2 regions of the Paenarthrobacter sp. TE3676 genome follow, and region 2 is predicted to be linked to the other one. Evidence: riboswitches for the same ligand, from Rfam matches in the RefSeq annotation. Region 2 holds a riboswitch; the other holds the start of a gene.
The links. Region 2 has a riboswitch for S-adenosylmethionine ahead of ACZ881_RS14330 (hypothetical protein). Riboswitches for the same ligand answer to the same signal wherever they lie in the genome.

Region 1: another riboswitch for S-adenosylmethionine. It lies ahead of ACZ881_RS01075 (aminotransferase class V-fold PLP-dependent enzyme); the one in region 2 lies ahead of ACZ881_RS14330 (hypothetical protein).

The regions. Positions count from the first base shown of each region.
Region 1 covers NZ_JBWBQU010000001.1:205,521-213,100, reverse strand. Annotated here, with positions in the region: gene ACZ881_RS01115 (PadR family transcriptional regulator) at 1-186, shown strand, start outside; gene ACZ881_RS01110 (50S ribosomal protein bL37) at 301-375, shown strand; gene rsrA (mycothiol system anti-sigma-R factor) at 478-738, opposite strand; gene ACZ881_RS01100 (sigma-70 family RNA polymerase sigma factor) at 735-1,529, opposite strand; gene ACZ881_RS01095 (DoxX family membrane protein) at 1,711-2,226, shown strand; gene aroA (3-phosphoshikimate 1-carboxyvinyltransferase) at 2,233-3,615, shown strand; gene rsgA (ribosome small subunit-dependent GTPase A) at 3,618-4,733, shown strand; gene hisN (histidinol-phosphatase) at 4,790-5,602, shown strand; SAM riboswitch class IV at 5,784-5,897, shown strand; gene ACZ881_RS01075 (aminotransferase class V-fold PLP-dependent enzyme) at 5,930-7,339, shown strand; gene ACZ881_RS01070 (class I SAM-dependent methyltransferase) at 7,416-7,580, shown strand, end outside.
Region 2 covers NZ_JBWBQU010000005.1:331,002-338,581, reverse strand. Annotated here, with positions in the region: gene ACZ881_RS14350 (matrixin family metalloprotease) at 1-576, opposite strand, end outside; gene ACZ881_RS14345 (matrixin family metalloprotease) at 629-1,465, opposite strand; gene ACZ881_RS14340 (VIT1/CCC1 transporter family protein) at 1,608-2,774, opposite strand; gene ACZ881_RS14335 (hypothetical protein) at 3,030-3,221, shown strand; gene ACZ881_RS14330 (hypothetical protein) at 3,218-3,529, opposite strand; SAM riboswitch class IV at 3,546-3,665, opposite strand; gene ACZ881_RS14325 (sodium:solute symporter family protein) at 3,970-5,487, opposite strand; gene ACZ881_RS14320 (helix-turn-helix domain-containing protein) at 5,755-6,330, shown strand; gene ACZ881_RS14315 (APC family permease) at 6,417-7,580, opposite strand, start outside.

The DNA of each region.
Region 1 (7,580 bases), on a different contig from region 2:
TACACTCCCGAAGGCCAGCGAATCCTCAAGGAAGCTGAATTATTGGTTCAGTCCTTCAGGGACGACCTCCGTGTCGAGCTACGCCAACACGGCGCCTCGCAGCCGCTGACACCTTTGGCACTGGAAACCGTTCGCACAGTTTTGGAACAAGCCCGTATCTCGATCAGGAATTCCCTGCAAAGCTAACCATCCGGCTGGCTCCGAAATACTCCAACACCCGCCCGGTTCGCGGCGCAGCACCCGGATGTGCGAAACTGGAGGGCAGCTTTATTGAGTATCAATCCTTGAAGGAGGCCAGCTATGAGCAAGCGTGCACGTAAGCGTCGTGACCGTAAGCGCGGCGGCGCGAACCACGGCAAGCGTCCCAACACCTAAGCCATCGGCTTAGCGTCACAGGCTTAAAAGCGAAGGCCCCGGAAACCATGCGGTTTCCGGGGCCTTCGATGTTAAACCCTAATGAGTGGAATGAGAGCCGAATCAGGCGTCCACAGGCTTGATGGAGTGAATCCTGTCAAGGATGGAGTTTTTCAAGTTCTCCGGCGCGGACTCAGTGCATGATCGCTTGACCATGGTGCGAATGAGGCACTCAAGGTCATACTGCTCGGCGCACTCCTCGCAGGAGTCCAGGTGCTGCTTGATCTCAGTTAAGTCCTCGCGGGTCAACGCACCGTCGAGGTACTCGTAGATCCGCTGCATTCGCGTATCGTCGCAATCGCCCAATCCCTGGCAGTCGCTCATTTCTCTTTCTCCTGATTGTTGCTTCCGGCCGCGGCCTGATCTTCGGTTTGGGCCCTGAAGCCCCGTTCGGCGGCGTAATCCGCCAGCATGTCCCGCAGCATCTTCCTGCCGCGGTGCAACCGTGACATGACCGTGCCGATCGGGGTATTCATAATTTCTGAAATTTGCTTGTACGCATACCCCTCAACATCCGCGAAGTAGACGGCCAGCCGGAATTCCTCAGGGATCGACTGTAATGCGTTCTTCACGTCGGAATCAGGGAGGTGGTCAAGAGCCTCAGTCTCCGCGGACCTTAAACCAGCCGAAGTATGCGACTCTGCCTTGGCCAACTGCCAATCCTCAATCGTGTCCGAGTTGGACTGCAGCGGCTCACGCTGCCGCTTCCGATAAAGGTTGATATACGTGTTGGTCAGGATGCGATACAACCAGGCCTTGAGGTTGGTCCCCGGCTTGTACTGGTGAAAAGCAGAAAACGCCTTGGTGTAAGCCTCTTGAACCAGGTCTTCAGCATCGGATGGGTTGCGTGCCATCCGCATGGCTGCCGAATACAGCTGGTCCACGTACTGCATGGCGTCGCGCTCAAAGCGCGCCCGCCGCTGTTCTGGAGTTTCCGTAGCAGGATCGACGTCGGTTACAGCCGCCGCGTCGTCCGCGCCGGTTGCCTGGTACATGGCCGCTGCGGCCGGTTCAGTGGTGCTCATCGTTGCCAAGTCTACTGTCAGCTGCCGGGATTCCGGCTGCATCCCATACGCAGGCTCCGGTAGAACCAACCGGTCCTTAACCAAAGTCAAAAAACCAACTCCGTTCAACAGGCGGCAAACACGATGCCGCAGTCCGGTCTCCACCGCACCTGAAGTTCACAACGGCTGCTGCTGGGTAAATATTCCGCAAAAGTGCAAGACTAGAGCAGACTGCACCCCTTGAACACAACACTTATCGAACTAATGTGGCAAGCCATCCAGGAGGCAAGACATGTCTGTTATCCGTTTTCTCGCACGTCCCATGCTCGCGTCGAGCTTCGTCGTCGCAGGGCTGGATAAGCTCAGGAACGCGGACGACACTGCGAAGCAACTCTCGCCAGTCCTTCGCCGTGCCTCGGAATCCCTTCCCTTCAAAACTGATGAAAAGACCCTGGCGCGCGTCATCGGCGGGGCGCAACTGGGGGCCGGAGCCTTGCTCGGGCTCGGCAAGCTCTCCCGTTTTGCCGCCACGGTCCTGGCTGTGACGTCGGCTTTGAACTCCTACGTGGAGTGGCGGTCCGCCGATATCAGCACCAAGGAAGGCCGAAGTGCCCGCAAGGCCCAGCTGCTGAAGAACATTTCCCTCACGGGTGGTGTGCTTCTGGCCTCTGTTGATACCGCGGGCCAGCCGAGCATCGCCTGGAGGGCGGAGCACCTGGCCGCCGATGCCAAAAAGGTGACGGGCAAGCAGATCAAGCGTGCAGACAAAGCAGTTCGCAAGGCCGTTGACAACGCAGTTGGAGCATAAGGAAGCATGACCGGTACCACCGCCGCAAACACCGAATCAACCAAAGCCGCCACCATGCTGCCACTGTGGCCGGCCCCATACGCCAAGGGGCCCGTGGACGCAACGGTGACGGTCCCTGGTTCAAAGTCGCTGACCAACCGGTTCCTGGTGTTGGCCGCACTGGCGGATGGTCCTTCACGGCTGCGGGCTCCCCTTCATTCCCGCGACTCTGCGCTCATGATCCAGGCCCTCCGGCAATTGGGGGCAAGCGTCACCGAGGTATCCGGGGACGGCTCCTTCGGGCCGGACCTGGAAATTACGCCCATGGATCCCGCCGCAACAGGGGCTGAAACGGCAATTGACTGCGGGCTGGCCGGAACTGTCATGCGGTTCGTCCCCCCGCTGGCTGCGTTGCGTACGGGCGTCACCGTCTTCGACGGCGATCCCCACGCCCGCAACAGGCCCATGGGAACCATCATCGAAGCGTTGATCGCCCTCGGCGTGCCGGTGGCAGCAGACGGCGGCAGGACGCCGTCGTCCCTTCCCTTCGCCGTAGAGGGAACCGGCCAGGTCCGGGGCGGCCACCTTGTGATCGACGCCAGCGCCTCATCGCAGTTCGTTTCCGCGTTACTGCTGGTGGGTGCCCGCTTCGTTGATGGCCTGCATCTGGAACACGTGGGCAAGCCCGTCCCCAGCTTGGACCACATCACCATGACCGTGGAAGTCCTCCGCAGCGTTGGCGTCGTCGTGGACGATTCCGTGCCCAACCACTGGCGGGTCTCTCCGGGACCCATCCGCGCTTTTGACCAGCGGATCGAACAGGACCTCTCAAATGCAGGACCTTTCCTCGCCGCTGCGCTGGCCACACGCGGCACCGTCCGCATCCCCAATTGGCCGGCCGGGACCACACAAGTGGGCGACCAGTGGCGCACCATCCTGACCACCATGGGAGCAGAAGTAACTTTCGAAAACGGGACACTGACGGTGACCGGCGGGGCAGAAATCAAGGGTGCCGACTTCGACGAAACAAGCGAATTGGCACCCACTGTGGCCGCCCTGTGCGCATTGGCCAGCGGCCCCTCCCGGCTGACCGGTATTGCCCACCTCCGCGGACACGAAACGGACCGGCTCGCCGCGCTGGTTGCCGAAATCAACAGCCTCGGAGGCGACGCGGAAGAGACCGCCGATGGCCTGGTTATCCGCCCGTCGGCCCTTCACAGCGGCGTGGTCCACAGCTACGCCGACCACCGCATGGCCACTGCCGGGGCCATCCTGGGGCTCGCCGTCGAAGGCGTACAGGTTGAGGACATCGCCACGACATCGAAGACCATGCCGGATTTTCCCAAGATGTGGGAAGCAATGCTGCAGCCAACTGATGCCAACACCGATCTTGATGAGGCCAGCAACTAACCATGGGCCGTGACGCACGCTCCTGGGACGAATCCGACGTCCGGATCCGTCCCAGCAAAAAAGGATCCAGGCCACGCACCAAGGATCGCCCCAGCCACGATGACGCCGTAATAGGCAGGATCATCACAGTGGACCGCGGACGGTACAGGGCAATTGTTGGCGAAGATTCAGCCGACGAACGGATCGTTATTGCAGCCCGCGCCCGCGAACTGCGACGCAACCCCGTTGTCCCCGGCGACTTCGTCGCATTGGTGGGTGACGTCTCCGGGTCTCCCGATACCTTGGCGCGCCTGGTCCGGGTGGAAGAGCGGAAGACCCTCCTTCGCCGGAGTGCCGACGATACGGACCCCATCGAACGGGTGGTCGTGGCCAACGCCGATCAGCTCGTGGTGGTTGTTGCGGCGGCCAACCCGGAGCCACGCACCGGATTCATTGATCGCGCCTTGGTCGCAGCGTACGACGCCGGCATCGAGCCGTTGCTGCTCATCACCAAGGCGGATGTGAAAGACCCGGCGGAACTCCTGGCCAATTACCTGAGCTTGGATTTTCCCGTGATCATCAGCCGGACCGCTGACTCCGAGGCCGGCGGCATCGATGCCCGTTCCGATGACGGACTATCAGCCCGGCTGGACAAGGTCGCCGTATCCCAACTCCGCTCGCACCTGGGTGGAAAAGTCACCGTCATGCTCGGTCACTCCGGCGTTGGCAAATCCACCATGGTCAACGCGCTGACAGGTGCAGAGCGCGCCACTGGGGGCGTCAACGCGGTGACGGGCCGTGGCAGGCACACATCATCCTCGGCTTTGGCGTTGAAGCTGGATGATGCACCGTCCGGCAGCTGGATCATCGATACTCCCGGAATCCGCTCCTTCGGCTTGGCGCATGTGGATCCGGACCGGATACTGCACTCGTTCCCGGACCTTGAGCCCGGCACCGAGACCTGCGACCGCGGCTGCAAGCACGGTGCCACAGCCACCAATTGCGGGCTGGATGCATGGGTAAACGATGGCCATGCCGGGCCATCGGGAGTGGCCCGGTTGGCCTCCTTGCGCCGATTGCTGGGTGCAGACCCAAGGCTCGAAGCGAAAGAGACCAAGGAACTGGGCACCGTCAACTGATTCGTTGTCTGCTTCACGTCCCCAATGCAGCGAACGATTCAGGATAGTTTGGTGGCATGACCCATCCCGTTTCCACCTACAACGATGACCTGCGCCTGGCCCACGTCCTCGCCGATTCAGTCGACGCCCAGACCATGGATCGCTTCAAGGCACTGGACCTGCAGATCGAAACCAAGCCCGACCTCACACCTGTCACTGACGCTGACAAGGCCGCAGAGGAAGCAATCCGCGGTCAACTGTCCCGCTCCCGTCCGCGGGACGCGGTCCTGGGCGAGGAGTTCGGCAGCAGCGGTCACGGTTCACGTCGCTGGATCATAGACCCCATCGACGGGACCAAGAACTTTGTCCGCGGTGTCCCGGTGTGGGCAACGTTGATCGCCCTCGTGGATGAGGGGGAACCTGTGGTGGGCGTAGTAAGTGCGCCTGCACTAGGCAAGCGATGGTGGGCTGCGAAGGACATGGGCGCCTACATGGGCCGCTCCCTGGCCTCGGCAACGCGGCTCAAGGTGTCCAACGTTTCCCGCCTGGCCGACGCCTCCATGTCATATTCCAGCCTTTCGGGGTGGAAGGAACGCGGCAACCTGGATGAATTCCTGGGGCTGACGGAAGACATCTGGCGGACACGCGCCTATGGTGATTTCTGGTCGTATTGCCTCGTGGCCGAGGGGGCAGTGGATATCGCCTGCGAGCCTGAACTGAACCTCTACGACATGGCAGCACTCGTCCCGATCGTCACCGAGGCAGGCGGCCGTTTCACGTCCTTGGAAGGCGAAGACGGTCCGTTTGGCGGTAACGCCCTGGCCACCAACTCGATCCTGCACTCCGAGGTCCTCAAGCGCCTCAACCCCGGATTGGACGACCTTCTCTAAACCTATCCACGCCTGGCCAACCAAGCAGCAGGCGGAATTTTCGACGGCGGATGGCCCCCACAGAGGGTCTCCGCCGTTTTTTATTCGGCGAAGAAGGGATTTCGCATTCGACGTAACAAAGGGCTTAACAAAAGGGAGCGGCTTTGGAAGCCTCCCCGGACGTGCCTTAGCCTTTTTTACAGGTCACGAGTGCCAGCGCTAAACCCCGGTTTGCTGGCCGGCAACCCTCCATTCGCGGTGGGGTGCCCCGGGTGACGACCCGGCCGGTCCGGAACGGATGCGGCAAGCGCGGATCCCCCTATGGGGGTCCCTCTTGAGTGAGGTTCCATGAGCACTGTCACGTTCAACTCCAACACCATTCCGTCCTTTGTTGAAGAATCCACAGCAGAGACGACAACCGCTGTGCGTCCGCTTGCGGCGGTCACTGGCGCTGAGCTTCAGGCTCCCCTGATTCAGGGTGGCCACGTCCGCTACGCAAACTTGGACTACGGCGCATCGGCCCCGGCCCTGACCATCGTTTCGGCCTACCTCAACGAGGTCCTGCCCTACTACGCCAGCGTTCACCGGGGCGCCGGGTACGCCTCGCAAATCAGCACGTCGGTGTACGAGAACTCGCGGAACATCGTCCGTGATTTCGTCGGCGGGCGTGCCGATGACTCAGTGATCTTCACACGGAACACCACTGACTCGTTGAACCTCCTGGCCGGATGCCTCCCGCAGGTGGATGGCCAATTTGCGGGCGAGGTCCTGTACTTGGACATCGAGCACCACGCCAACTTGCTTCCGTGGCAGGGAGTCCCCCACCGCAGCGTCGTCGCGGCACCAACCCTGGCCGAAACGGTGGACAAGCTCAAGGCCGAACTTGCCCAGGGCGGGGTCAGCCTGCTGGCTGTTACCGGCGCCTCGAACGTGACGGGGGAAATTCTTCCCATCGCCCGCCTTGCTTCGCTTGCCCACGAATACGGCGCAAGGATCGTGGTGGACGCTGCGCAGCTCGCACCTCATCGCCGGATCAACATCACCGAGGCGGACGTTGACTACATCGTCTTCTCCGGACACAAGCTTTATGCCCCCTTCGGCGTGGGTGTGGTGGTGGGTCGTCCGGACTGGCTCGACGCCGGCATACCGCACCTGGCCGGAGGCGGCGCGGTACGTGAAGCGCGCCTGGACTCAGTGAGCTGGGCCGCGGGCCCGGCGCGCCACGAGGGCGGCTCACCCAACGTGCTGGGCGCCGCGACACTTGCCCGCGCCACCCAAGTCCTCGCAGGGCTCGATCAGGACGCGTGGCACGCCCACGAGTCCGCCATCCGCTCGTACCTGGTGCAGGGCCTGGAGGCCATCGATGGCGTGACCGTCCACAAGATCTTCGCTGACTCCCTGGACACCATCGGTGTGGTCAACTTCTCCGTAGAAGGATTCGACGCCGGACTGGTTGCGGCCTACCTGGCGGCCGAGCACGGGGTTGGCCTCCGTGATGGCCGGTTCTGCGCCCACCCGCTCCTCAAACGCCTCGGGCTCCCCTCCGGATCCCTGCGCGCCAGCTTCGGCGTCGGCTCCCGGTTGGAGGACGCCACAAGGCTGCTTGCAGGCATCGAAGGACTCAAGCGCGACGGACTGGGCTGGGACTACGTGGTGGACGAGGGCCGTTGGGTTCCTGCAAATGACCATCGCAGCTACCCCGAATGGGCCCCGAACACTCCCGGCACTGCGGGCGCAGCTCCCTGCACTGTTGACTAGGAACACTGCGGACCGGGAACACTGCGGTAAATTCATAGGGTACTTTTAGCGACCCTGTGAAGGAGCTTTCGTGGCCCTGCGTTCACCGGCTGCCGCCAGCGGACAGCCACGTACTCCCGGACCAGCCGGGCCGCGTGGTCCAAGGCTGCATGCTTCCCGCCGGCATGAACTCGGTCAGAGCTTCCAGGACGGCGGCGAACACTATGACCGCGTGCGACCCGGCTACCCCGCCGATTCCGTG
Region 2 (7,580 bases):
GTAGATGAACTTCAATCCTGTGGCTTCGCCGGCCTGTCGCACGGCTTCTTCCACCAGCGGCTGCCAGGAGGGCGGTGCGAGGTCCGAGTTGATCACATAGTGGATGGGCCGGCACGGCGAGTACGCCAGCGGAGTTCCGTCTTCCTTGACGGCCAGGAACTTGTACGACGAACTGGGGCGGTTCAGAGGTGCCGGCGTTCCAAGCGGTGCGTCGGCTTCCTCTAGTCCCGGAACCGGCTCCTGGCGCTGGCCGAAAGGTGCCAGCCCGGGGCGGGGCGCCTGGCTCTGTGTGGCGGATGATCCGTACAAGAGCTGGTGGAGTTCGCCGCTGAAGTAGGCTCCCGCGCACACCAAGCCGAGCACGCTGAAAAGGAACAGGATGGCCGCGATGCTGCTGTGCTTGATCGGCGGCCTGACCGGTGGAGGCTCCGGCGGGCGCGGGGCATGCGGAAGGTAATTCGGACGAGGGGGATCGGGGTCCGGCCACTTGGGCGACCCATAAGGTTCCATGGAACCCCCTGACGTGGCGGCTGCGACGGGAAGTGGGGCGCCGCCGTCGGCCGTATTCGTCAGCATAAGTCCCACTCCACCGGGAGTCCATGCCGGGAATGCTTGAAGCGTGAACGAGTCAGATGTCCTTGCGGCAGGGTGCCGAGGCGAGAAGATGAAGGCCGTTCAGGTCGCCCGCCGCAAGGCCGTCGGGGGCGCCGATTTCCGGGTACATGAGTTGGATCGGGTCATCCACATGGTCAAGGCCCATGACATGGCCCAGTTCGTGTTGCATGACTGCCAGGACGTAGTCGGCCCCGCCGGGACTCGCGAGCAGTTCCGTTACCTGTGGGGTGTCCAGCTCCAGGCTCCCGGTGATGTAGCTTTTGGGTCCCTTGTTGAGGGAGTACATGGTGCTGCCTCCCGTGCCGATGACGTTGTCTGCCAGCGCAGGGGCTTCCACCGGTGTGGTCCACGAAATCAGCAGGGGAGCCCACCGGTCGCCGTATTTGGACGGCTGGTAGGGCTCACGCCGGTCCACTGGCAACTCGTCAGTGGTGCCGTCGTCGATGAACTGGATGCCGGACGCCGCAGAAATATTCGCCAAGGCGGCGGTCAGGAGGGCGTCTGAGCCAATGGGTGCGGACGCATCGTTGACAACGTAATGGAGCGGACGGCAAGGCGAGTAACCTACCGGGGTGCCGTCGTCGTTCGTGGCCAGGAACTTGTACGAATCGTTGGTGGTGCCGGGCGCTGAAGGCGAGGCCAGTGGGGCGTCCGCCTCCTCAAGTCCGGGCGGCGGCGCGTCGAGGGGGCGCGCCGGTTCGGCTCCACCCGGCTGGTCCTCTGTGGTTCCCGGCACGCTCACGCCCGGGAACAGCGCGGTGATGCGAGGGTCGCCCTGCAGGAATCCACTGACCAGAACGGCGACGACGGCGGCAATGACGGCCATGAGGACGCCGCGGAGAACACGCAAGGCTGTTCCAGTGCGGCGGTGCTTCGGCACGCGCATTGCTTCCCGCTCCGGGTCCACGGTTCTCCATTCCTGATGCCCTGGTCACGCGGGGCAGCGCGGAGGACGAACCAACATTACGGTCTCCGGACCGAGCCGTCCAAACTTAGACGATCGCTGCTCCGAACGCCAAGCCCAGACCATACGTGGCCGCCGCCGCACCCAGGCCGATGGCAAGCTGGCGGAGCCCGCGGCTCAGCGGCGAGGTTCCGGACAACAAGCCGACGACGGCGCCGGTAGCCAGGAGCGCGATACCCACCAGAACGCCGGCCACCAGCAAGGCGGCGATGCCCGTCATGCCGAAAATGAACGGCAGGATGGGCACAATGGCGCCCGAAGCGAAGAAGCAGAAGCTGGACATCGCTGCACCCCACGCCGAACCGACGGATTCATGATCGTCAGTGGGTGGCTTCTCCGGCTGCAAGGAAAGGCTGGGATCGCAGTCGCAGCTGAACAATCCCATGCGCTCGGCAGCACGATGCTCCGCGGCTTCACGCGTCATGCCACGGGCCAAGTACACCAGGACCAGCTCGTTGTGCTCGATGTCCAATGACGGTGCCGCGGTCAGAGTGGCCTGCGTGGGAAGGGTCGCGTTAAGGAGCTCCCGCTGCGAGCGGACCGAGACGTATTCGCCCGCACCCATGGAGAGGGCCCCGGCAAGGAGACCCGCGACGCCACTCATGAGCACCACGGGGCTGGGCACGCCGGTTGCGGCCATGCCCATGACCAGGGAAAGGTTGCTGACCAAACCGTCGTTGGCGCCGAAAACGGCCGCGCGGAAGGTTCCGGAGAGCCGGTTGCGTCCGCGTGTGGCCAAGCCGCGGACTACTTCTTCGTGGATTTGTTCATCGGCCACCATGGCAGGCGTCGCGGCAGGTTCGGTGCCGTACGGGGAACGGCCTTCGGCGCGCTGTGCCAGAGCGAGGACGAACACTGAACCGAAGTTGCGGGCCAGGAAGCCCAGGAACTGGCTGCGGGTGGAAGCTGCCTTGGGCATACCGGCATGCTCGCCAAGGAGCTTGAGCCAGTGGGCTTCGTGCCTGCCTTCGGCTTCGGCCAGGGCGAGCAGGATTTGGCGTTCTTCGCCGTCACGTCGCTGGGCCAGTTCGCGGTAGACGGCGGCCTCGGCACGCTCATCGGCCAGGTACTGCCGCCACCGGCGGATGTCAGCGTGCGAGGGCGGCGCGGGTTGCGTGCCGGCGTTTTCGGCGGTTGCCGGTTCGGGGGTGGGGTCCGGAGCGGAGCTCGACGAACTGTGGGATTCCTGGTGCATCTGCACTTTGTCTCCTGTGCTTGGTGGGGTAGTTGCGGCCCCATTGCACGCCCCACACTACCGCTTATCCGCGCGGATTTTTGGCTGGTATTCCTTAACTGGAATGTTCGGTGCACCGTAATTTCCTTGACCCTCGACTGTGCCGGTGCTCAGATGGAAGGACAGGGGCGGGGCCCTTCCGCCACTGGATTCCTGCATTCGGGTCAACGGGCTGAACCGCCCACCAGAACAGGCCCACGAGACGGAGGTTGCACCATGAACACCACCGAATCACACGCCAACTACCCGGAACGGACAACCATTGAGTCCGACCCGGCCTACGACTACGCCGAAGACCAGGAAGTGGACGAACCCTGGGTAGAGGAAGTGGACGCCCCCGAGGACGACGAACGCGTTGTCCCCATAGACGAAACCGAAGAGTTCCGCGAGGAAGACGAGGAAGCTTAGGTCTGTTTCCCGTGCCCTAGTGTGAAGTGACGTTTGACGCCCGCCCGTTTTCCGACGGCCGCAACAGTCACCGTTAGTGTCTTGGACGACTCACACCAGTGCGTTGGCCGGACGGCTTGGGCCAACGCCTGCGCGATGAGTTGCGGTTGGTCATGTCTGAACTGCTCGGTTCCAGCATTGGCAGTGATGGTCACCGTGCCCAGGAAGAGGTCGACGGCGGGGATCACCGCGACCGTGGGGGTGGCCGTTCCGGCCGGGGTACTGGGTGCTGTGGTGTTTACCGGGGTGGTATCGCCTTGGTACGGCAAGGGACTGCTCCTTGGGGGAGTGCTCTTGCCCGCTCGGTTGTCTCTGGTCCGGGACGGGCCGCTTCCTCATCCGAACCACCCGTGAACATGGGGTTGGTGTGTGGCCAGTCGGAGCTTGGCACCACATCTCTTGAAGCTGGGACCACCCTACCGCATTGGTGTTCGGCCACCCGCTGTGGGGTGTGTTGATGGGCCTGCTCTGCTCACTATGGGTGGGTTTGGCGTGCAGAGCGGGCCTTCCAAGGGGTGGGCGCGTGTTGTGGGCCTTGGTGTGTTGTGGGGCCTGCTTTGCGCTCTTTGGGGTGGTTTTGGCGTGTAGAGCGGGCCTTCCAGCGGGTGGTTCCCGGACATAGCGCAACGGCGGCGCCGCCCCAAAAAGGGGAGGCGCCGCCGTCGAACTTTACTTGTTTCCTGAACCTTGCCTAGTTCTTTGTGCCCGCCTAGGAAGCGGGGGTGGTGAGCTCTTCTTCGGCCACGCGGGTACCGGCAACGCGATCCGTCCAGGCCTTCATGACTGCCGGATCCGTGGGCTTGCTGGCAAGCGAGATCACTACGTACACCAAAGCCGAGGCGATCAAACCGAAGTAGATGGGCTCGTTGGCGTAGATGCCATCGAGGGGAACTTCGGCGTTGATCTCAAGGATGATCATGGTTCCGAGGGTTACCACTGAACCGGCCGCCATGGACCATGCTGCGGCGATGCCCGTTCCACGCTTCCACACCAAGCCGCCAATGATGGCCACGAGGAGGCCGCCAACCAGGATGTCGTAGGCAATGGTCAGTGCGGCCACCACATCCTTGGTGGAGATGGCGATGATGATTGCGACGATCCCCAGGCCGAGTACCCAGTAACGGTTGGCCTTGACGTCGTGCTCAGGGTTATCGGAGTCGGAGGTGTCCACCTTCTTGCCAAACCAGCTGGCAACGAAAGGCATTACGTCGGCGCGGGCAACGGTTGCAGCAGCAATCAGTGCGCCTGACGCCGTGGACATCATGGCGGCCACAGCTGCGGCAAGCACCAAGCCGCCGATGCCGATGGGCAGGAGCCGGGTAGCGACCTCTGCGTAGACGTCGTCCTTGGCAGCGATTTCGATGCCGGAGAGGGCAACGCTGGCGGCCATGCCGATCAGGGCACCTGCGAAGCCGTAGAGGATGCAGTAGACGCCGGCGGTAGCGCCGCCCCAGCGGGCAACTGTGGGGTTCTTGGCGGTGAACACGCGCTGCCAGATGTCCTGGCCGATCAGGAGGCCCAGTGTGTACACGACGAAGTAGGTGATGATCGTCTGGAGGCCGATGCCGCCGATGTCGAAGAAGCTCTCATCGACGCGGGCTCGGATGCCATCGAGGCCACCTGCGGCGTTCAGGGCGAAGGGGAGCATGAGGAAGAAGATTCCCACGGTCTTGATGACGAACTGGACCTGGTCGGCCAAGGTGATGGACCACATGCCGCCAATGGTGGAGTAGACCAGCACGATTGCGCCGCCGATGGCGATGGCGAGCCAACGCTCCCAGCCGAAGAGGACCACGAAGATGGTGGCGTAGGCGCCGGTGGACGTGGCACACAGCATCAGCGTATAGGCCAACATGACTATGCCCGAGGTCTGGGTGGCCGTGCTGCCATAGCGGAGGGTCAGCATCTGCGAGACCGTGTAGATCTTGAGCTTTTGGATGGTTCCGGCGAAGAGCAGGCTGAGCAGTAGCACGCCTGAACCGATGGCCACAACCAGCCACATGCCGGAGATACCGAACTTGTAACCGAGGCCGACGCCGCCCACGGTGGATGCGCCACCGAGGACCACTGCGGCCATGGTGCCGGTGTAAAGGAAGGGTCCCAGGCGGCGGCCGGCCACCAGGAAGTCGCTGTTGTTCTTGGTGCGGGACTTGCCCCACCAGCCGAATGCCAGCATGGCGAGCAGGTACACCACCACGATTGCGATGTTTATAGCCGAAGATTCCATGAACGGTCCTTGGAGCTGATGCACGGAGGTTGGGGTTTTCGACGATACTCCTGCGAAGCGTCGAAGTCTCTGTGCTGACGATTGGAGATTGGGGGATGTGTTGTGTGCCTCACAGACAACACTTGTTGCCTATGAGGATATGTTGTGATGGGAGTAACAGTCAAGATCCTTTGGTCATGCTTTCGCGTATTCTGGCGCTCTTGTCCTGTCTCCCGGCTACTATTGCTCCAATGACAGGGCCACATGACAGGCCTGAAAGGTTCGTGAATGAAGGCTCTACCCGTTGAACCGAGCAATGTTCCCGTTGCCATCGGTTCCAGAATCCGCGCAGCCCGGCAAGCGCAGCGGCTCACCATCGAGCAAGTGGCGGATGCTACCGGCCTGACCAAAGGCTTCCTCAGCCGTGTGGAGCGGGACCTGACATCGCCGTCGGTCGCCTCGCTGGTCACTCTTTGCCAAGTGCTGTCCGTATCCGTGGGGGACCTGTTCGCAGCTCCGGAGACACACCTGACCAAGCGCGACGACGGCCCCCGCATCTCCTTGGGTGGCCAGGGCATCGTGGAGCGTTTGTTGACCGCCCGCTCCGAACGTCGGCTCCAGATCCTGCAGGCAACCATCGAGCCGCGTGGCCGCGGTGAAAACGAGCTTTATGCCGTGGACTGCGACGTGGACGTCCTGCATGTGGTCAAGGGCCGGATCAAGCTCATCCTGACCAATGAGGAGTACGACCTCGAAGAGGGGGACACGCTCTCCTTCCCGGGCCGCGAACCCCACACCTGGATCAACCCCACGGACGAGACCGTGGAGGTGTTGTGGGTGCTGGTGCCGGCAGCGAGCCGCTAGGCCACCCCTCGCGAGGTGACAGATAATGCCCATGTTTGCAGCAAACATGGGCATTATCTGTAGTATCGGCGCGCGGATCCGGGCGGTTAGCCCACGTGCACCCACGGCCGGCGGGTGATGTCCGGCTCGGCTTCCCTCAGCACTTCGCGTGTTACCGGCGCAATCTCTCCTTCGCCAAAGAACAGGAACTTGCTGAGGTTGGAAATCGGGTTGCCCTCGGTCCAGCGGAAGTAGATGTGCGGCATGAATCCGGTGACGTCCCGGATGTGGAGGAGTACTGCGGCCACGGTGTTAGGCACGTTGTTGCTGTGCACTTCCAGGATTTTGAACCCGTGCCGGAGCTTGCCCACAACTTGGAGTTCCTGCTCGAAGTCCGAGCTGTCGTCCACGATGACTTCGATGAAGACGGCGTCGCAGTCAACGGGCAGGTGGCTTGCCTGCTGGGCGTGCTGAAGCTTCTCCCTATAACGGCTTGCACTGAGGTGCTTGGGCTCGTGGGCAATGATGCGAACGGGGCCTTCGGAAGCGTTGGCCGTGAATTCGAGGGCTTTCTCGTCCATCTTGATGTGCGTGGCCCGGAGCTCGAAGGCGCGCCGCATACGGGAGGTAAAACTGACAACCATGATGCCCAGGATGAAGAGGGCTGCAATCTTCAGGCCGTCGGGGCGCTCGATCGAGTTGACCACGGTGGTGTAGACGAAAACGAGCGAGATCAGTCCAAATCCAATGACCTGCGCCCGCTGCTTCTTTCGCCGCGCGGACAGGGTCACGGCTATTGAAGCCGAGGTAATCAGGACCAGCACGCCCGTGGCGTACGCGCCACCCTGGGCGTTGACGTCCGCCTGGAAAATGATGGTGACGATGAAGGCGATGACCGTGAACACCAGAACCAGTGGACGGAGAGCCCGGGCCCACGCAGGTGCCATGCCGTAGCGGGGCAGGTAGCGGGGGACAAGGTTCAAGAGCCCGGCCATGGCTGACGCGCCGGCGAACCACAGGATGGCAATGGTGCTGACGTCATAGACAGTTCCGAAGCCGTCCCCAAGGAACTTGTGAGCGAGGTAGGCCAGCGCGCGGCCCTCGGCCTTGCCGCCGTCTTGGAATTCTGCGGCGGGGATCAGCATGACGGTGGTGAAGCTGGAGGTGATGAGGAACGAGCTCATGATGATGGCGGCGGTGGTGAGGAGCTTGTGGGCGCCCTTGATCCGGCCTGCCGGGTTGGCTTCGGTGTCTGTGGCGTGGCCCTTGAT